DNA from 4 places in the Mesobacillus sp. AQ2 genome. Region 4 is predicted to be linked to each of the others. Evidence: riboswitches for the same ligand, from Rfam matches in the RefSeq annotation. Region 4 holds a riboswitch; each other region holds the start of a gene.
What was found. Region 4 has a riboswitch for thiamine pyrophosphate ahead of QNH36_RS14310 (YkoF family thiamine/hydroxymethylpyrimidine-binding protein). Riboswitches for the same ligand answer to the same signal wherever they lie in the genome.

Region 1 (5,126 bases), 1.6 Mb from region 4:
TCCATGCTGTGATGACTTATGGATCAAGTGTATACTTCCTGGGGAAAATGAATCCTTTCAAGTTCTTCAAAGGATTCTCTCCGGCTATGGGGGTTGCGTTCAGTACATCAAGCAGCAACGCAACGCTTCCTGTATCAATGGAAACTGCCCAGAAGAATCTTCGCGTTCCTGAATCTGTTTCAAGCTTTGTCCAGCCGCTTGGCGCTACGATCAATATGGACGGAACTGCAATCATGCAGGGTGTAGCGACTGTCTTTATTGCCCAGGTTTATGGAGTAGACCTTTCAATGACTGAGCTGTTGACAGTCGTTTTAACGGCTGTACTTGCAAGTATTGGAACAGCAGGTGTGCCGGGCGTAGGCTTGATCATGCTGGCAATGGTTCTCCAGTCTGTCGGCCTGCCTGTTGAAGGCATCGGGTTGATCCTGGGAATTGACCGTCTTCTTGATATGGCGCGAACAGCTGTGAATATCACAGGAGATGCAGCATGTGCAGTCATTGTTGCTGAAACGGAGAAAAAACATGTTGTTCAAAAAGAGAAAAGAAGAATCACAAGTACAGAGGACAATCGTACACTTGAATATTAAGAATAAATAAAGGCTGTTTTCGTAAAGATTGTTGTTAAAATCTTAAAGCCGATTTTAACGTGCTATAAGCAATTTTGCAGTTCGTTTTTAAGTGTGCAAGCTCTTTTCTCATAATAAGCTTGAATTTTATAAAGAAAACTAGGTCATTCAATCCAATTTAGTAGTCAATAGCAACAAAGTTTGAGAAAAGAGCCTAAATAAAAGACCCTGCCGGCACCGGCAAGGGTCTTTTTGTGATGTTAGTTCTCCATCCTTATTAATGGCAAAAGCATGATGAATGAAGTTTTATCTGGCTCTGATGAGCATGCAAGTATGCCTTTGTGCTTCTCGATTATTTCCCGGCAGACAAATAACCCTAGGCCGGTTCCGAGCGTTTTTGTTGTGACGAATGGCTCGAAAATCGTCTTCAGCAACTGGTCGGGAATGACCGGTCCATTATTGGAAATCTCGATTTTTATATGTGTATCATTCACGAAGTATCCCTTGATTTCAATTTTAGGGTCAGCACGATACTGGCTCAACACATCAATTGCATTAAAGATGATATTGATCAAGACCTGTCTGATTTCATCGGAATATCCATACAATTCCATGTCATCTGCTACTTCCTTGGCAATCCGTACATTGGTGTCGAGGATGCTGGGATAAAGGAAATTTAAAACCTCATCAATCATTCTGTTTAATGAGAAAAGTTTTTTTTCCTTTCCAATTAGTTCTTTTTTAGAAAGAAGCAGAAATTGAGAGATCCGGAAATTGAGTTGTTCAAGCTCCCCGGAAATGATATCAAGATACTTCATATCCTCGTGTTCGGATCTCAACAGCTGGATAAATCCCTGGATAGAAGTCAGCGGATTGCGGAATTCATGGATAAAACTTGACGTCATCTGGCCGAGCAATGTCAGCCGGTCCTTATGGGTGGAGTCGATGAATTGGTTTTTTTCCTCAATGATTTTGTTTTTCTGTTCATTGTAGTAAGATACTGCGTAATACAGGAAGGTATCAAAACAGTAATTGATTCGGTTGATGGACTCCTGCATATCTTCCCATTCCATATTCATTTTGTGCAGGTGCTTGTAAAGTACAGATCGTCCTGAATTGACATTGTAGACAAAATCCCCAATATTGATGTCTGCGCGAACTCGTTCTTCTCCTACCATAAAGGCAAGTTTTTGGAGGTGGTCCTCCAGTTCTTCATTTGTCTTGGAAAAAACAGAGAGAATGATTTCATACATTTTCTCAGCGTTCTTGGTTATTTTTTCTTTATATGGATCATCTTCCGAGACGATGATTTTTACAGCCCAGTCGGCAATGAGTTGTTCCCTTTCACTAGTCAGGAAGCTAAGCAAACGGTTATCCGTGATTGGCAGCATTTTATTAAGTCCCCCAGTTTTTCTTTTCGATATTAAAGATTCGAGGTGCAGCTCGAAATCCCTTTGTCGAAAATTGAGAACATCCGCTGAATAGCGTCGAATCGATAAAAACGTGACAAAAGACCGATATTTTTAGCAACTTGAGGTGAGATTTGTCTTTTTTGATTCGACAAGGATTGGAAAAATAATATTTAACTTGTGATAAGAAAGAAGAAGTAGTATATTCATAGTGTAGAAACTAAATAATAACCACAAGGGGAGCTGCCAGAGAGCAGCTGAGAGTGAGCGGCCGAGTTCTTACCCTTTGAACCTGTTAGTTAATGCTAGCGAAGGAATGTGGATGCGATAGGAAAGCAATCATGGGAATCCTATATCGATCCCCTGATTGCTTTTTTTGTTTCTGAAGCAGAAAAGGCGTGTTGAAAACGGACCTCATTCTGGAAAGAAGGAGGAACAGTTATGAAGCAAAAACAAACATTATTTTTAGTGGAAGTGGCAGTGTTTTCCGCACTGGCTTATTTGTTGGATTTATTCTCGGGATTTTTATTTTCTCGAATCTGGCCGCAGGGCGGTTCAGTATCAATCGCGATGGTACCGGTTTTCCTGATGGCATTTCGCTGGGGAATCAAGGGAGGAGCCATCACAGGGCTTCTGCTGGGACTACTGCAATTCATCCTGGGATTCTCGCAAATATTCCATCCTGTCCAGGGAATCATCGATTATTTGATGGCTTTCACTGTATTAGGGTTTGCCGGTATTTTTGCAAGACAGATCCAAGAGAATATCAGGAATGGATATAAAAAGAGGTGGATAGGATTGATCATCGCGGGGACCTTCCTTGGAAGCCTGCTTCGCTTTATCGCCCATTTCTTTTCCGGCTGGGTCTTTTTCGGAGTTTGGGCGCCAGAAGGACAGCCGGCTTGGCTGTATTCACTCATCTATAACGGAACCTATATGATTCCAAGTATGATTTTAAGCGCAATTATCATTATTCTTGTCATTGGCTATGCTCCATCAAGGATGGTCAAATCGACACTTGTAAGCAATAAAATGTGATATATCAAGGAGAGCTGACAATTCATTCAGCTCTCCTTTTTCACCTTTATAATATACCCGTTAAGGTATGTGATGAGCGTGAAACTGAAACTCGGAAAAATTGTCAATTCTATGGAGTTTTCCATATTCTCATATGTTATAAGTGTGTTTTGTGATTTATGTCACAGTGAAAGTGACCTGAAACTGATTAAATAAAGATAATCATTCTCAATTAGATATAAAAAACTAACAAACTGAAAAAAGGTGATGGCTATGCTGGGAAAATTAAAGACTGGTGAAAAAGGCCGGATCATGAATATTGCTGGAACTGACAAATATGTCAGAAGAAGATTGCTTGATTTCGGGATTTCTGAAGGATCGGAAGTATGCATAAAATGCATTCTGCCTTTTGGCGGCCCGGTCATGGTTGAATCATGCGGCCAATGCATAGGTATCCGCCGCAAGGAAGCATTACGGATCGAAGTGGAGCGAGTATGATGAACATAGCGCTTATCGGCAATCCGAATACCGGAAAAACTTCGTTATTTAATAACTTAACAGGATCATATGAATATGTTGGCAACTGGAGCGGAGTAACGGTCGAAAAGAAAGTTGGCCTTTTCAAGAATGGAAAGGATCAGCTGATTGATTTACCAGGAGTCTATACGCTCAATCCATTGTCGAAGGATGAGGGTGTGGTTACGAACTTTTTCCTGGAGGATTCGTTCGAGAAACTTTTGAATATCCTCGATGCGTCGCAATTAAGGCGTAATTTGCACCTTACCCTGCAGCTTCTGGAATATGGCGCCCCGATCACTATTGGTTTGAATATGCTTGACGTTGCAAAAAACAGGGGCATACAAGTCGATATTGAACAGTTGTCAAAATCATTAGGGGTCCATGTTGCTCCTGTCGTGGCAAGATCAGGAAAGGGCTGTAACGAACTTGCTGAACTTGCGACAAGAGAACCGTCAGGAACTGGCAAAACAAATCTTGTGTATTATGGAAAAGCAATAGAGGAGGGAATCCTCCAGCTGGGGCTGAAATTGGATGGGAGGACACGATTTCCTGTTCGCTGGCTGGCCATTCAATTGTTTGAAGGGAATCCCTATGTTAAAAACTATTTGACTGCCTTTTTGCCATCGGAAGAAATCGAATCACTTGTCGACTCTATCATTGTTACAGAGCAACAACAATCAGGGAGCAAACAAGCGCTGGACCAGGTAATACATCGCAAAAGAAGTGAAGCGATAGATAAAATTGTATCTGCTGCTACAACGAGACCGGAAAATGGAAAAATACCATTGACTGAGAAAGTTGATATGATTGTGACGAATAAATTCCTCGGGATTCCGATCTTCCTGGTCATGATGTATATCATGTTCATGCTTACCTTTGACTGGCTTGGCTTCCCGCTTTCAGATAAACTGGACACAATCTTATCCGGACCTGTGACAGCTGGTATCGCGGCGGCACTTAACTGGGCAGGAGCATCCTCATTTATAAAAGACCTTGTGCTTGATGGAATTGTGGCCGGGGTAGGTGGAGTTCTTGTCTTTGTACCACAAATCTTCATTTTGTTCTTTTTCATTTCCCTGCTCGAGGATTCAGGGTATATGGCCCGTGTCGCGCTAGTCATGGACAGGTTGATGGAATCTGTAGGCCTCAACGGGAAGGCATTCATCCCGTTGATGATCGGTTTCGGCTGCAATGTGCCAGGCATCATGGCGGCAAGGACGATTGAGACACCAAAAGAGAGATTAATGACCATCCTGCTGACGCCGCTGATGTCATGTTCAGCCAGGCTTCCTGTATATGCTTTGTTTGTAGGTGCTTTTTTTACAGGGCATAAGGCCGCTGTGGTTCTTAGTTTGTATGTACTAGGGGTGGCAATCGCCCTTATTCTGGCCAAGGTCTTTTCAAAGACACTGTTGAAAGGGGAAACCTCCGTTTTCGTCATAGAGCTGCCTCCATACAGAATGCCGCAGGCAAAAGCGCTTTGGAGAAGCACTTGGGATAAGGGAAAAGGATTCGTAAAAAAAGCCGGTACTTTCATCTTTGCAGGCTCTGTCCTGATCTGGCTGCTCGCCTATGCCGGTCCAGACGGCATGAATGTCAGCATGGATGAAAGCTA
Region 2 (5,126 bases), 2.2 Mb from region 4:
TTTTGCTGCAGGAGGATTACAATAATTTATCGGAGCAGATGCGTTAATCTCATGCCTTTTTGCCTTTTTTAGGAATGCACCCGTGTTGTTGGACTTCCTGGATTCAGGCATATGTAAAAAAATCCCCTCTTAATGGAAAGTACCTGGCCATTAAGAGAGGGATTTTTTGTTATTGAAAATTTATTTCTGCGGCGATAGTTCACTTTCTATGACCCATTTATGGTTTTTTACTTCTTTACCTGTTTCAGTATTTTTGAAATCTACCATATAAACCGTTGTTTCTTCGGCTGAATCAATTACAGCAGTGGCTCCATTCATCCCCTTCATATGGTCTGCATTCAATTTGACTTCATCGCCAGGCTTGAATGGTTCTTTGCCTGCGTTCTCAATTTCTTCATGAATGACCCATTTATGGTCCTCTACGCGTTCACCACCATTTGTAGGAGTATAGGAAACCGAATAAACTGTTGTATTATAGGCTCCTGCAATGGTTGCAACTGCCCCGTCCATTCCCTTCATATGTTTTGCGTGCATGACAGCTTGGCTCCCAACCGGGTAGGTTGGATTTTCCGCAACTTCTAGTTCTTCGGGAACCTCACCTGAACTTGAATGATCCATTTCCATATGTTCATTGGATTCTTCCGTTTTTTTATCTGCGTTATTTTCAGGTGGAGCTGAAGTGTTGTTGTTTCCGTTACAAGCAGATAAAACGAGAGCCATAATCAGAGTGATTATAATGGACAAAAATTTATTGGATTTCATTAAAAATCATCCTTTCTTCTATTTGGATTTTTTAATCAATACAATTCCCTTTGCAATAGGATGGTTCGATTGGGTTTCAACTGAATATGCCAGGGTTAAAAGTTCTTCCTCACTTATTCCCTGGACAGGAAAAATATCTGTTACTCCGAAGTTTCCCTCGGTTAGTGTCCCCGTGTTATCAAAAACAATCCGAACTCCTTTATATGTCCCTTCGGATGCCACTCTATTAGGAATTAACAATCCCTTTTTCGCTGCTATGGCGGTTGACCGTGATGTTACTAAAGGACCCGCCAAACCAAGTGCATGGGGGCAAGCGATAATTAAAACAGTAACCATTCGTTCCAAAGCAAATTCGAAATCACCTGTGGCAGCCCAATAGGCAAGTGTAATGATACCCGCAAGAACTGCTGCGCAAAATAGCCATTTATGCCATTGTGGTTCCTCCTTTCAGAAGTATCAAAGTTAACCATTATTTTTCCGAAAACAATGTCCTAATCGCGTGATAAGCATTCGATATTTTTATACCCTACACCCCTATCGTAAAACTTATTTTTTATATGGCTTTCTAACAGAAGAGGTACTGTATGAACTTGAAATGAGGGATTTTTTAAAAATGATTAATAACATAAGTCAACCAGCCTTTACGAAGCTGTGTTAATCGTCTTCATGTTTTTAGAATAATGATAGAATTTCATGTAATTATTTGTACTCTCTAAGGAAGAGGGAGAATTTGGTCGGTATTTGTCTAAGGGCTTCTTTAGCTAAACTCCTTGAAAGTGTGTTCTATTGTCCATATAGGCAATAAGCACTCTATTGCTTAAAAAACTTTTCTTTATTTTTCGTATTGTGTATACTCGAAGGGAACTGAATAGCAATAACTAGGGGTGCCCAATAGCTTGGGCTGAGAAAGGGACGCGTTAAAGTTCCTTGACTCTTTGGACCTGATCTGGATCATACCAGCGTGGGGAAGTTGACAAGTGCACAGTCTTTTTGTGCAGAGACATTCGCGGTTAAAGCCGGTCCATCTTTATGTGGGCCGGCTTTTTTACATACTAGGGAACTTCCCAGGTGCCAGATCTCGTCCCTCAATTTTAAAAAAGGGAGAGATGATCAGTGAAAACAGCAAAATCATTAAACCAGGACAGCATTTCGATTATGGCAAGCTTCTCTGGGAGCAAAAAAGTCTATGTGGAGGGCTCGCAGCCTGATATTAGGGTTCCGATGCGAGAGATTGAATTAAGTCCGACCAGCGGATCTTTTGGAGAGGAAACCAATGAGCCGGTTCGCGTATATGATACGAGCGGTCCCTATACGGATCCTGCTTATACACCCGATCTTAGAAAGGGTCTTCCTCCACTGAGGAGCAGGTGGATTCAGAGACGAGGGGATGTTGAAGCGTATGAGGGCCGGAAAATAAAGCCCGAGGACAATGGATACTCAAGTGAGCATGACCCGCGGGCAAATGATAAGGTTTTTCCGGACCTATCGCGTAAGCCATTGAGGGCGAAGGAAGGGAAGAATGTTACCCAGCTGCATTATGCCAAAAAGGGAATCATTACGCCGGAGATGGAGTTCATAGCGATACGGGAGAATATGGACCCGGAATTTGTGAGATCTGAAGTGGCAAGGGGCAGGGCCATCATTCCTTCCAATATCAATCATCCTGAGACTGAACCCATGATTATCGGCAGGAACTTTCATGTCAAAATAAATGCGAACATTGGGAACTCGGCCGTCTCCTCGTCCATTGAGGAAGAAGTGGAAAAAATGACGTGGGCTACCCGATGGGGTGCAGATACAATCATGGATTTGTCTACAGGAAAAAACATTCATACGACACGCGAATGGATTATCCGGAATTCAGCTGTTCCGGTTGGCACTGTTCCGATTTACCAGGCGCTTGAAAAAGTGAATGGCATTGCTGAGGACCTTAGCTGGGAAGTGTTCAAAGATACCCTGATTGAACAAGCTGAGCAAGGGGTTGACTACTTTACCATCCATGCAGGCGTCTTGTTGCGGTATGTTCCGCTGACTGCCAGACGATTGACCGGAATTGTCTCAAGAGGCGGTTCGATCATGGCACAATGGTGCCTTCATCACCATAAAGAAAACTTCCTTTATACACACTTTGAAGAAATCTGCGAAATCATGAAGGCATATGATGTGGCCTTCTCTCTGGGAGATGGTTTGCGCCCGGGATCGATTGCTGATGCCAATGACGAGGCCCAATTTGCTGAGCTCAAAACACTTGGGGAGTTGACGAAGCTTGCGTGGAAGCATGATGTACAGGTAATGGTTGAGGGACCCGGGCATGTTCCGATGCATTTAATCAAGGAGAACATGGATAAGCAGCTGGAGATTTGCCAGGAAGCTCCATTTTATACACTAGGACCGCTAACCACTGACATCGCGCCGGGATATGACCACATTACATCTGCGATCGGAGCTGCGATGATCGGCTGGTACGGTACAGCTATGCTCTGTTACGTAACGCCAAAGGAACATTTGGGACTGCCGAACAAAGACGATGTGCGTGAGGGTGTGATCACCTACAAAATTGCCGCCCATGCCGCTGATCTGGCAAAGGGCCATCCTGGAGCGCAAAAAAGGGACGATGCCCTGTCGAAAGCCCGTTTTGAATTCCGTTGGAGAGATCAGTTCAATCTTTCATTGGATCCTGAACGCGCATTGGAATACCACGACGAAACATTGCCGGCTGAAGGTGCAAAAACTGCTCACTTCTGTTCTATGTGCGGACCTAAATTCTGCAGCATGAGAATCTCCCATGATATCCGGAACTATGCAAAAGAGCATAAGCTAGAGCCGGAGGACGCAATCAAGAGGGGACTTGTTGAAAAAGCAGAGGAATTTAAAAAAGCCGGAGGAAAGCTTTATCAATAAGAACTGATTAAAAAGGCGAGCCGCTTTCTATTTTTATCTAGTAATCTCTTAAGTCCGTCTTTTTGCGCCTATTTTCACACCTTTAAGTCGATGAATACATCGTTCAGGTAACTTTTTCCCAAACTCATGGAATGGTCATTTAGCATTTTTTACAGGTTTAATTGATTAGTAATTCCGTATGCGAAGGGGATAAATTGTCTATTAAGAGCCATTTCACTTTCTCTGTTGCGTTTCAATCATAAACTGGGGCCAGCGTGAATGTCACGATTAGTGTTGGGCCTCGGTAAGGAAAACTTCTTCAAAGCAGCAGATGACAGCTTGTATCAAGCGAAAAGGAACGGCAAGAATCAAACCATAATCGCGGAAATATCCAAAAAAGAACCTGTGTAGACGACTCGAAACGGAGTCAATTACACAGGTATTTTTGTACATCATGTTTCTTTAATGAGGGTCGGGGAATACATTACACTTAAGGGTGTGAGACTACAGAACCGTCCCTCTGTCTAAAAGAAAATGATCTTCTTTTCACGTCTGCCAGCTTCATTTTACTCTATATGGTTGAAGCTGTAGGTTAAGTCCTGCTGCCTTAGGGAGCAGGAGTATGATGACATAACTTGTCACACTACTCTATAGTGGCTGTGCCAGGAATTATGAAAATTGACGAATTAATGAACTGCATTGTAGGAAGTCAGGCTATCGGGTAGTATTAAGATGTTCTTTTACATCATATAAAGAAAGGTGGGTTGTGAAGGTTTGAGAATGTGAAAGCGCCTGGACTAACCCTGGGAGTGGGTTAGTTGACGAGGAAGAGGTTTATCGAACGTTCGGCGGATGCCTCTCGGTTGGTTCGCACAGCCGAAATTTCTTCTTTAAAACAAGGGGGCAACCCTTTGGACAAAGAGAAGGATATGCGAAACATTACAGGGGCAGAAAAGCCCTTAAAGCGTTCTGCTCCTTCATTGGAGGATACAAACATGTGCGGAATTGTAGGATATATTGGGAATAAAGATACGAAGGAAATTTTATTGAAGGGTCTCGAGAAGCTTGAATACAGGGGATATGACTCCGCCGGAATTGCTGTCATGAATGGCGAGGGTGTTCATGTTTTTAAGGAAAAGGGCCGGATTGCTGATTTAAGAGCGATCGTAGATGAGAATATTGACGCTTCCATGGGGATTGGCCATACTCGCTGGGCGACACATGGTGTGCCGAGTAAAGTGAATTCGCATCCCCATCAAAGCGCTGAAGGGCGTTTTACACTTGTTCATAACGGAGTCATTGAGAATTACGATTTGTTGAAGCGTGAGTATTTGAGTGATGTTCCTTTTGCCAGTGAAACGGACACCGAAGTGATTGTGCAGTTGATGGAACGTTTTGTTTCGGAAGGACAGGAGGTTTTAACAGCCTTCCAGAAAACGCTTGATCTGCTTCAAGGATCCTATGCGCTTGCACTGATCGATAAT
Region 3 (5,126 bases), 1.8 Mb from region 4:
CAACTCTTTCTATATTCAGAATAAGGTAAATCATTCCTCTTCCCAATGCACCACGGATTTAAATCCAGATGGGACCTGAGACTGATTTCGGTGTAGATAGTTCATGAAAAAAGCCAGATTCCTTTTGATTTGGGAATCTGGCTTCATGATGTTAGTGATTAAGCTTTTGCTTCAAAAAGCTTTACGATTTCTACGATGGTTTCAACAGATTTAAGCATGTTATCCACAGAGACATATTCGAATCTTCCGTGGAAATTCTCTCCGCCGGTAAAAATATTCGGTGTCGGCAATCCCATATAGCTTAGCTGAGAGCCGTCAGTGCCGCCGCGGATTGGTTTGACGATTGGCTTGATGCCGAGGTTTTCCATTGCTTCATAGGCGATGTCGACAATTTCTTTTACTGGCTCGATTTTATCCTTCATGTTGTAGTACTGGTCGTTCATTTCAAGTTCAACCCGGGTTTCGCCGTATGTAAGCCTTAGTTCATTGGTGATTTTCTGCATCAATTCCTTGCGTGCCTGGAAGCTGTCACGGTCAAAATCACGGATGATGTAGCTCAGCGTCGTCTCCTCGACATCCCCATTAATCGAGCTCAGGTGGAAGAAGCCTTCATATCCTTCTGTATGCTCAGGCGCTTCTTCGGCAGGAAGCTTGCTGTTAAATTCCATCGCGATTTTGGCGGAGTTCACCATTTTGCCCTTTGCTGTTCCGGGGTGGACGTTCTTTCCTTTAAAAGTCACCTTGGCGCCGGCTGCGTTAAAGCTTTCATACTCCAGCTCGCCAAGCGGGCCGCCATCAACGGTGTAGGCGAATTTTGCATTGAATGCTTTTACATCAAACTTATGAGGGCCTCTGCCAATCTCTTCATCCGGGGTGAAAGCAACACGGATTTTACCATGCCTGATTTCAGGGTGCTTGATCAAATAAGCCATCGCCGTCATGATTTCGGCAATCCCTGCTTTGTTGTCAGCACCGAGAAGAGTCGTTCCATCGGTCGTAATCAATGTATGGCCTTTATATTGAGGCAGTTCAGGGAAATCCGCTGGCGACAGGATGATATTCTGCTCCTTATTCAGGATGATCTGATTGCCATCGAAGTCTTCGACAACCTGCGGGTTGACATTTTTGCCTGTAAAATCAGTTGCCGTATCGACGTGGGCAAGGAACCCGATCGTTGGGACTTCCTTATCGGTATTTGCAGGAAGTGTTGCCATCACATAACCGTTTTCATCAATCGTGACTTCCTCCATGCCAATCGATTTTAGTTCCTCGACAAGCATATTGGCAAGGGTGAGCTGGCCTTCGGTCGATGGAGTTTTCTCGCTGTTTTCATTGGACTGTGTGTCGATTTTGACATAAGAGGTGAATCTTTCGATTATCTCGTTTTTCATTGCTTTCATCTCCCATTCATATGTATATTTTCATATTAGCATAGATGATCAAGAAGACCATTTTAAAAAGAATGAAAATTCCATTTTTTGTATCATGTTTATTGTATAATGAAAGTAAAGGAGGCTGGACAGTATGGGGTATTTTTTCACGTTCATAGTGCTGTTTGTCGTGTTTTATCTGATTTTCAAGATAATCCGCTCCGGTAATTTGCCAAGCAATCATTACACTCCATTTGACGATTTAACCGAAGGGAAAAAGAAAGATGATTGATCTTGGCGTCATCATTGTTTTGCTGCTGTCACTCTGGTCGATAACGATTACACTGCAAAAATTAACTGCAAGTATCATCCAAAAGCAGGACCAGCAGCTTAGTCTACTGGAAGAAATCAAAGAAGAACTGAAAAATAGCAGAATATGAACTTTTTACTTTACATATATAGGAGATAAGGCTAGGATAAAGACAATTGAATATTCGATTTACTACTAGGGGTGCCCTGCTGCGGGCTGAGAGGAAGACGCTAAGTCTTTTAACCCTTCGGACCTGATCTGGGTAATACCAGCGTAGGAAAGTAGTGTGAGAGAAATTTTCTTACTTTGCTTTTAAGCCAGGTCCATTATATATGGATCTGGCTTTTTATATTTTAAGGAGGTTGACACAAATGGAGTTAAAAGATCAAGTAGTTTTAATAACTGGAGGAAGCCGTGGCCTTGGTGCAGAAACGGTCAAAGCTTTTGCAAGGGAAGGTGCAAAAGTTGTCATCAACTATTTTCAGAATGAAGAAAAGGCAAAGGCTCTGACAGAGACCATTGGCGAAAATGCCCTTGCTCTCAGGGCGGATGTGCGTGATCCTGCACAGGTCAAAAGCATGTTCAGGTTGGCAAAAGAACATTTTGGGACACCGATTACGACCATCGTCAATAATGCACTGGTCAATTTCAAGTTTGATCCTGTGGCGAATAAGGATGCTTTTGCAGTAGGCTGGGAGGATTACCAACAGCAGCTTGAAGGAGCTGTCCGCGGTTCATTGAATACCATCCAGGCGGGATTGCCAAATATGAAAGAAAAGAAGTTTGGCAGAATCATCAATATTGGCACGAACCTCTTCCAGAATCCGGTTGTCGCCTACCATGACTACACAACAAGCAAGGCTGCGCTGCTGGGATTCACAAGGAATATGGCGATTGATCTTGGAAAGTATGGCATTACCGTCAATATGGTTTCGGGAGGACTGCTAAAAATGACCGACGCAAGCTCAGCTACTTCTGAGGAAGTATTCCAGCTAATCGAATCGTCCACACCTCTTAGAAAAGTCACCGATCCCGCAGAAGTTGCAGACTCAATTTTGTTCTTCGCCTCACCATGGGCGCGTGCAGTTACCGGACAAAATATGGTCGTAGACGGCGGCCTGGTGATGGATTAAGGAGAAGGAATTGAGGTCGCAGATGGCGGTCTGAGGATGGATGAAGGAGGAATTGGAATGGAAAAACGAGAGATTGCTGGTTTGCTGGAGAAGGTCCGCAGAGAGAATCCACTTGTACATAACATCACGAATGTTGTGGTCACGAATTTTACGGCCAATGGGCTGCTGGCTCTTGGTGCATCTCCAGTGATGGCCTATGCACAAGAGGAAGTTGCCGAAATGGCAAGCATAGCGGGCAGCCTTGTGCTGAATATTGGTACGTTGAGGCCACAAGTCGTCGAATCCATGTCGATTGCCGGTAAAGCGGCAAATGAGCATGGAGTTCCAGTCATTCTTGATCCGGTTGGTGCCGGGGCGACTGCTTATCGCACGGAAACTGCAATAAGGCTGATGGACGAACTGGAGATTTCGGTCATCAGAGGAAATGCCGCGGAAATTGCCAATGTAGCAGGGGAAGTCTGGAACATACGGGGTGTTGACGCAGGGGATTCAGATGGGGATGTGATCGAGCTGGCAGAATCCGCTGCCCAAAAATTGAACACAATTGTGGCACTGACAGGGAAAGAAGACGTTATTACAGATGGGAAATCTACGTTTGTCGTCAGAAATGGACACCCAATCCTTACGAAGGTAACCGGTGCTGGATGTCTGCTGACCTCAGTAATCGGGGCATTCACAGCAGTGGAAAAGGATTTTTTGAAAGCAGCAACTGCTGCATTGAGCATTTACGGAGTGGCAGCCGAAGTTGCCGCTGACAAAAGTGCCTTGCAGGGACCAGGGAGTTTTCAAGTGGAGTTCCTGAACCAGCTCTACCATTTGGATGCTGAGGAAATCTACAATAAAAGTTCTTTCGAAAAATGGAGGTAATGAATATGAAAAAAGCACTGACAATCGCAGGATCTGACAGCGGCGGCGGAGCCGGAATCCAGGCTGACCTGAAGACATTCCAGGAACTGAAGGTATTTGGCACATCTGCCCTGACTGCTGTTACCGCGCAAAATACGCTTGGTGTCCAGGGAGTTTTTCCGATGAGCCCTGAGGCGGTAGGCGAACAGATCCAATCAGTCGGTGAGGACATTGGAGCGGATGCCCTGAAAACAGGAATGCTTTTTAACGCGGAAATCATACAAGCGGTCTCGGAAAAAATAAAGCAGTTCGGCTGGGATAAGGTTGTTGTCGATCCTGTCATGATTGCGAAGGGAGGAGCCTCATTGCTCCAGCAGGAGGCTGTATCGGCCCTGAAAAAACATTTGCTTCCGCTCTGTCACATCATCACCCCGAATATCCCCGAAGCCGAAGTGCTGACAGGCATGTCGATTCGCGGTACGGATGAAAAAAAGGAAGCGGCCAAACGAATCCATGCCCTTGGAGCGAAAAATGTAGTGATAAAAGGCGGCCATGATGAGGAAACAAACGAATCTATTGATGTCCTCTTTGACGGAAAGGAATTTGCTTACTTCTCCACTTCAAGGATTGAAACGAATAACACCCATGGAACAGGCTGTACTTTTTCTGCAGCTATCACAGCACAGCTTGCAAAAGGTTCTTCGGTCCATCAAGCGGTTTCGGTGGCTAAGGAGTTCATCCAGGCAGCCATTGCCAACCCGCTGATGATCGGAAATGGACATGGACATGGGCCGACTAATCACTGGGCCTACAATATGAAAAGAGAAAGCGGGGCCTCCTCATGTCAAGAATCAGTCCTGAAAAGATGAGAAGCTTGCTGAAGGTATATTTTATCGCCGGCAGCACGAATTGTTTACAGGATCCCGTTACTGTGCTTGAAGCAGCGATTCGCGGAGGGATCACGATTTTTCAATACCGTGAAAAAGGAGAAGGAAGTCTTTGTGATTTGGAAGAGCAGAAGCTTGGCAAAAGACTGCGAAAGATTTGCAAGGAGAACGACATCCCGTTCATTGTGAATGATGATATTGAATTGGCGTTGGAGCTTGATGCAGATGGTGTCCATATCGGCCAGGAAGATGAGGATGCCGCACAGGTCCGCAGAAAAATTGGCGATAGGATTCTTGGAGTTTCTGTACACAACCTGGAAGAAGCGGAAAAAGCAAAGCAAGCTGGGGCTGATTATTTCGGTGTCGGTCCGGTTTTTCCAACGGCGACAAAGACAGATACAAGAGCTGTCCAGGGAGCAGCCATGATTGAAGAATTAAAAGACTTTGGCGTACCGATTGTTGGAATCGGCGGGATCAATGCGGATAATGCAGAGCTTGTCATGACTGCCGGGGCTGATGGTGTATCTGTGATTACAGCGATCAGCCAGGCAGAAGACGTCAAGGAAGCTGCAGCAAGGTT
Region 4 (5,126 bases):
GCGAGAATGGATCCATATCCCGTTTCCACTCCCTTGGTAATCTCAATCATCGGGCGCAATGTTTCTTTCGCAATCCCTGTCAAGAAGCCCGCTTCACCTTCCATTCCTTTTTCCATCATTGCATTACAAGGGCAAACCGTTGAACAATGGCCGCAAGACACGCACGATGATTCATTGATTGGCACATCGTTGTCCCAAATGACTCTAGGACGGTCACGCTCCCAGTCAATCCTCAAGGTTTCGGTTACCTGTACGTCCTGGCAGGCTTCAACGCATCTGCCGCATAAAATGCACTGATCCGGATCATAACGATAGAAAGGGTTGGATTCATCCCTTTCATAGGGTTTCTGGTCAAAAGGGATGCTCTGGTGATTGATTTTCATTTCTTTGACTGTGTTATGTACCTCACAAGTCCCATTATTGTAGTCACAGACTGTACAGTACAGTTCATGGTTATAAAGGATTTTATCCATTGCCATTGTTTGTGCCTTCTTGACATCAGGCGCAACTGTGTCGATGATATCGCCGTTTTTAAGGACGGTCGAACACGATCTGACCATTTCCCCGTTCACTTCTACAATACAGGTATCACATGTCTCGATAGGTCCAAGGCTTGGATGAAAACATACATTTGGTACCTCAATCGAGCTGTCTGAAAGGTATTGAAGGATTGTTTGATTTCCGTCAGCCGTCACTTCGGCACCGTTGATAGTTACATTAATTTTGCCAGACAAAGCCTCATCTTCCTTTCTGTATATAAATCATTCCCCTTTCTCCTACCCTTTCAGGAATAAACATTAACCATTTTTATTGGTGTTTTTTAAAACACTGCCATGGCAATAATCTTTGCTCTTGCATACAAAAAGACTTTTCATTTAGAAAAGAAAAGGCTTCATTCTTATAAATCAACTTGCTCGTGTTGGCTTATAAAAACCTGCATGAGTCCTGTTCCGCTTCATCAGAGACGAGGAGATAAAAAGTTCTTCCCTCAGCTGTGATTTCCTTTGTAAAACCATAACGTTCCAATGCTTCGCAGTCGTTTTCTACTAAGATAGCTGACGAAAATAGCAATGCCTGCAAATGGAATAACATTATCTCCAATGCCTCCTTAAGCGAGTTATCAAGAGGAAGATCTTCCACTATAGATAGCCTTCCTCGGATGCCAAATGCTTCCTTAGCAAACTCGATTGTCTCTGTGAACCTCTCGGATATAGATGAAGCACTGCTAAGGATATCATTCCAATTATCGTCAAAAACGTAAGCCTGCCAAGATGATTCCTTAGAAGTTGCTAAAATCTCAATTTTAAGATAATGAACTTGATCATCATAATAATAAATGGCTTCCATTTGGGCTAACTCCTTTACTATTTTTGATATAGTCTTCCTCATCCGGCCAAGCTTGATTAAAGGTTTGTATAAATATTGGTATTGGGAAAATACTTTGAAAATAGAAATATGTTTGCATGATTTTTGCAGGTAAGGGAAATTAAACACTGAGAAGTTTAAAGTAAGGAGGATGAATCAAGTGAAAAGAGAGCAAAACAACATTATTAAATCTGAACAGGAACTTGAACATGATCAGCAGCACAGCATGGTGTGCAATGATCAGCTATTCTTCCAGGAATTAAGGATTGCGGCTGAAGAAGCAGAACGTGACCGAATTGAAAATGGGGAAAATGCATAATAAAAAAAAAGAGAAAGGCGATTTTGCCTTTCTCCGTCTTAATTAACTGATGAACCTATCTCTTTCTGCAGCTTCTTCTTCACGCTGAGCTTCACGGTCTTCATACCAAAATTTAATATGGGTCAAAATTGAGAAAACAAGGAAAAAATTCATTGTCCAGACACTGACAAACGGGGCGATCCCCCCAAAATCGATCGCTTCATAATTTTTTAGGACCATGACAATATATGATTCAATGAACACAAGGACAAAGCCGGCTACACCTGCAATTGCCATACGCATCATAATCAATAACCACCTTATCGTTTATTCAGATTATTTAAATAATACGACTAATTATTGATTAGCGCAACTATTTTGTTCAATATTTTGCCACATTTACTCATTGACAATTTGTCACACTGTTTTTATCTATTCAGCCTCTTCTGTTTGAGCATGATTTCATATGATTTTTCGATAATATCTGTCAAAACATCACCTTTGTAGATCCTGCCAATTTTCGTATTTTCCTGATAGTATTCTACAATTTCATCAAGCTTGTCCGAGGTCTCTTTGGATACCCTGACGTTTAACTGAATCCTTTGGGCTTCATTCATAATGCTGACTTCCCTCCAACTCCTTCAAAAACTTCTATCTATCTGCTAGCAATCTGATATTATGTAGATATATGTCGCTAACTATACTGCAACGACCTCTATTTTAGCATATTCCTTCAGTATAAAACACTATGTTGTTCCCGGAACCAGTTTCCGCCCCATCCGCAAGGGGTATCTTATAAATATATGCCTTTTAGAAGATAAAAGATGGAGATAATCTATGAAACTGACAATATGGTCATACACAAAAAGATATAATATTAAAGCTCAATTTGACAAGTATCCTAACTCCGTAGTTATTTTCCGCCAAATCAAAGATTATTACTTCGTTTATACTGTTAACTGGGCCATAAGTGATCCTTTGGTTACGAAAAGTGCATTAGAGGAAATGGAATTGCTTCTCAACAGTGAACTTGGTACTCTGGATGAATACCGCCTTAGAAAGGTTTTTCACCAGGATTATGAATGATTTATTTTTAAATAATTAACCATTTACAATTCCGGACAATTGCTTTAAGATAATTTTGGAAACAACAACTGCATAGATTTTTGCACTAGGGGAGCTTTTTGCTGAGAAGAACTTTGTTCTGACCCTTATTACTCGATCTGGATAATACCAGCGTGGGGAAGTGCGGGAGAAACTCATCGTTCCCCTTTTTTATAAGCGATAGTATTCGACTGCATCCATCACGCTGGATGCAGTTTTTGTTTTTCCGAGACTTAAAAAAAGGGAGTCGTTGAGAAAATGGAAAAGAATTTGTGCGGTACAAGCGAGATTACTGGGGCAAGATTTTCGATTTACCCCATGTCAGACAGATTCGTGGAAATAATCCTGTCAGCACTGAAAGAAGTAGACACAACAAAAGTATGGATGAAGACAGATGATATTAGCACCTGTGCACGCGGGCGGTCTGAACATGTATTTGATGTTGTTAAAGCAATCTTTTTAAATGCTTCAAAAGGCGGAGACCATGTAGTCCTGAATGCTACCTTTTCAAATGGATGCCCTGGCGATTCTGCAGGCGATACCTTGATGGCAGAAGACTCCATATTGCTAAATGAAAAACTCTCAAACAGCATCAGCCAGGAAGTTGCCTGCCAGTTCGCACTCTATCCACTGGGAATAGCGAATTATATGGAGGTAATCATGGATCAAATTAAGACCGTTGAGGAACAAGGTGTGTTCGGTGGCGGAGTGCATTATGCCTCCAGGCTTGATGGGGATGCGAACCAGGTATTCACTGGTTTAGAAAAAGCATTTGACGGAGCGAGGTCCAGTGATTCTTCCCATATTGTAATGACTGTAACCATGTCAGCAAATAGTCCTTCAAGAAAGGAGGCAAAATAATGATCGAAAATTGGAAACTTCGTGAAGTGATTGTGTTATCCGTCCTTGCAGTCGTTTTCGGTGTCGTGTACCTGCTTTTTTTACAGGTGGGAAATGTTCTGGTCGGGTTATTCGGTATGATAGGCTATGATTTGATTTTTGGTATTTGGTTCATTGTTTCAATCATCGCTGCCTATATCATCAGAAAGCCTGGAGCAGCTGTACTGTCAGAGACCATAGCGGCCATAATAGAAGTTATGCTTGGAAATGCCGTAGGACCAAGACTGATCCTTGCAGGTCTTATTCAGGGACTGGGAGCTGAAGCAGTCTTCGCCGCAACAAAATGGAAAAACTACTCAACATGGGTACTGATTACTGCAGGTATGGGATCTTCCATCACCAGTTTTGTCTGGGGATATTTTTTGGGAGGATTTTCTGCTTTATCCCCAGGCTATGTGGCAGCAATGTTTTTTGTAAGATTATTAAGCGGGGCACTGCTAGCCGGACTATCAGGCAAATACATAAGTGACAGCCTTGCCAGGACCGGGGCACTGAATAGCTTCCCTCTTGGAAAAGAAGCAAGAAAGGAAAAGCTTGCCGATGAGCGGCCAGCATAAGACTCCCTTGCTTGAAGTCTCCAATTTAAACTTCAAGTTTGAGGACGATTCCATACTTGAAAATATCTCTTTTAATATTAATGAAAATGAGAACATTTTTATACTTGGTCCAAGCGGTTCCGGGAAAAGCACCCTCGCTTATTGTCTAAATAATCTTTATCCAGACTCTATCGGCGGAATCAAAACTGGAAGCATCCAATATAAAGGCCTTGAGATCTCCTCGTTCGCTCCTGGAGAGATCAATCAAAAAATCGGTTTGGTCATGCAGGATCCAGATTCTCAATTCTGCATGCAGACAGTTGAAGAAGAATTAATCTTTATACTTGAGAACATCAGGCTTCCGAGAACCGAATTTGAACAAAGGATACGTAATGCTCTTGGACTGGTGGATATGCTTCCCATGAAGAAGCGTGTGATACAAAGCCTTTCAGGAGGACAAAAACAAAAGCTCGCGATTGCCTGTGCACTGGCTATGGAGCCAGAGATGCTAATCCTTGATGAGCCAACTGCAAACCTTGATCCCGCCTCCAGTTTTGAACTTGTCAGGACGCTAAAAAGCTTGAAAAAGCAACGCCCATTCAGTATCCTTGTCATCGAACATAATCTTGATTATTGGCAGGATTTTATGGATCGCTGCCTGATTTTAAACACTGAGGGTGAATTGATATTTGATGGACCTGAAGGGATTTGTTTTTCCGATTATGCAGAAATGCTGGCGAAGGAAGGAATCTGGCTCCCCAGGGCTGTAGATGCTGGTTTAAGATTGCGAAATGCCGGGTTGCTCACAACCTCTTCCCTGCCCATTACAATCGCTGAAATCATCAGGAAGACAGACGATTTCCAAAAATGTCTCCAGCTCCTCTCAGGTAAAGAGCACAGGAAAAGAGACGATCACTCTGCAT

Region 1: another riboswitch for thiamine pyrophosphate. It lies ahead of thiT (energy-coupled thiamine transporter ThiT); the one in region 4 lies ahead of QNH36_RS14310 (YkoF family thiamine/hydroxymethylpyrimidine-binding protein).
Region 2: another riboswitch for thiamine pyrophosphate. It lies ahead of thiC (phosphomethylpyrimidine synthase ThiC); the one in region 4 lies ahead of QNH36_RS14310 (YkoF family thiamine/hydroxymethylpyrimidine-binding protein).
Region 3: another riboswitch for thiamine pyrophosphate. It lies ahead of QNH36_RS05430 (3-oxoacyl-ACP reductase); the one in region 4 lies ahead of QNH36_RS14310 (YkoF family thiamine/hydroxymethylpyrimidine-binding protein).

Annotation. Positions count from the first base shown of each region.
Region 1 is NZ_CP126080.1:1,287,414-1,292,539, forward strand. It holds gene QNH36_RS06385 (dicarboxylate/amino acid:cation symporter) at 1-587, shown strand, start outside; gene QNH36_RS06390 (histidine kinase N-terminal domain-containing protein) at 827-1,957, opposite strand; TPP riboswitch at 2,202-2,309, shown strand; gene thiT (energy-coupled thiamine transporter ThiT) at 2,417-3,013, shown strand; gene QNH36_RS06400 (FeoA family protein) at 3,266-3,490, shown strand; gene feoB (ferrous iron transport protein B) at 3,490-5,126, shown strand, end outside.
Region 2 is NZ_CP126080.1:688,974-694,099, forward strand. It holds gene QNH36_RS03465 (YdhK family protein) at 181-762, opposite strand; gene QNH36_RS03470 (HAD family hydrolase) at 781-1,098, opposite strand; TPP riboswitch at 1,633-1,747, shown strand; gene thiC (phosphomethylpyrimidine synthase ThiC) at 1,918-3,663, shown strand; gene QNH36_RS03480 (hypothetical protein) at 3,922-4,053, shown strand; gene glmS (glutamine--fructose-6-phosphate transaminase (isomerizing)) at 4,638-5,126, shown strand, end outside.
Region 3 is NZ_CP126080.1:1,093,959-1,099,084, forward strand. It holds gene pepT (peptidase T) at 159-1,391, opposite strand; gene QNH36_RS05420 (DUF3951 domain-containing protein) at 1,525-1,662, shown strand; gene QNH36_RS05425 (hypothetical protein) at 1,655-1,810, shown strand; TPP riboswitch at 1,868-1,977, shown strand; gene QNH36_RS05430 (3-oxoacyl-ACP reductase) at 2,052-2,813, shown strand; gene thiM (hydroxyethylthiazole kinase) at 2,871-3,680, shown strand; gene thiD (bifunctional hydroxymethylpyrimidine kinase/phosphomethylpyrimidine kinase) at 3,680-4,528, shown strand; gene thiE (thiamine phosphate synthase) at 4,501-5,126, shown strand, end outside.
Region 4 is NZ_CP126080.1:2,849,585-2,854,710, forward strand. It holds gene fdhF (formate dehydrogenase subunit alpha) at 1-734, opposite strand, end outside; gene QNH36_RS14285 (hypothetical protein) at 925-1,347, opposite strand; gene QNH36_RS14290 (hypothetical protein) at 1,526-1,684, shown strand; gene QNH36_RS14295 (hypothetical protein) at 1,727-1,969, opposite strand; gene QNH36_RS14300 (hypothetical protein) at 2,092-2,280, opposite strand; gene QNH36_RS14305 (hypothetical protein) at 2,501-2,749, shown strand; TPP riboswitch at 2,827-2,925, shown strand; gene QNH36_RS14310 (YkoF family thiamine/hydroxymethylpyrimidine-binding protein) at 3,026-3,628, shown strand; gene QNH36_RS14315 (ECF transporter S component) at 3,628-4,224, shown strand; gene QNH36_RS14320 (ABC transporter ATP-binding protein) at 4,208-5,126, shown strand, end outside.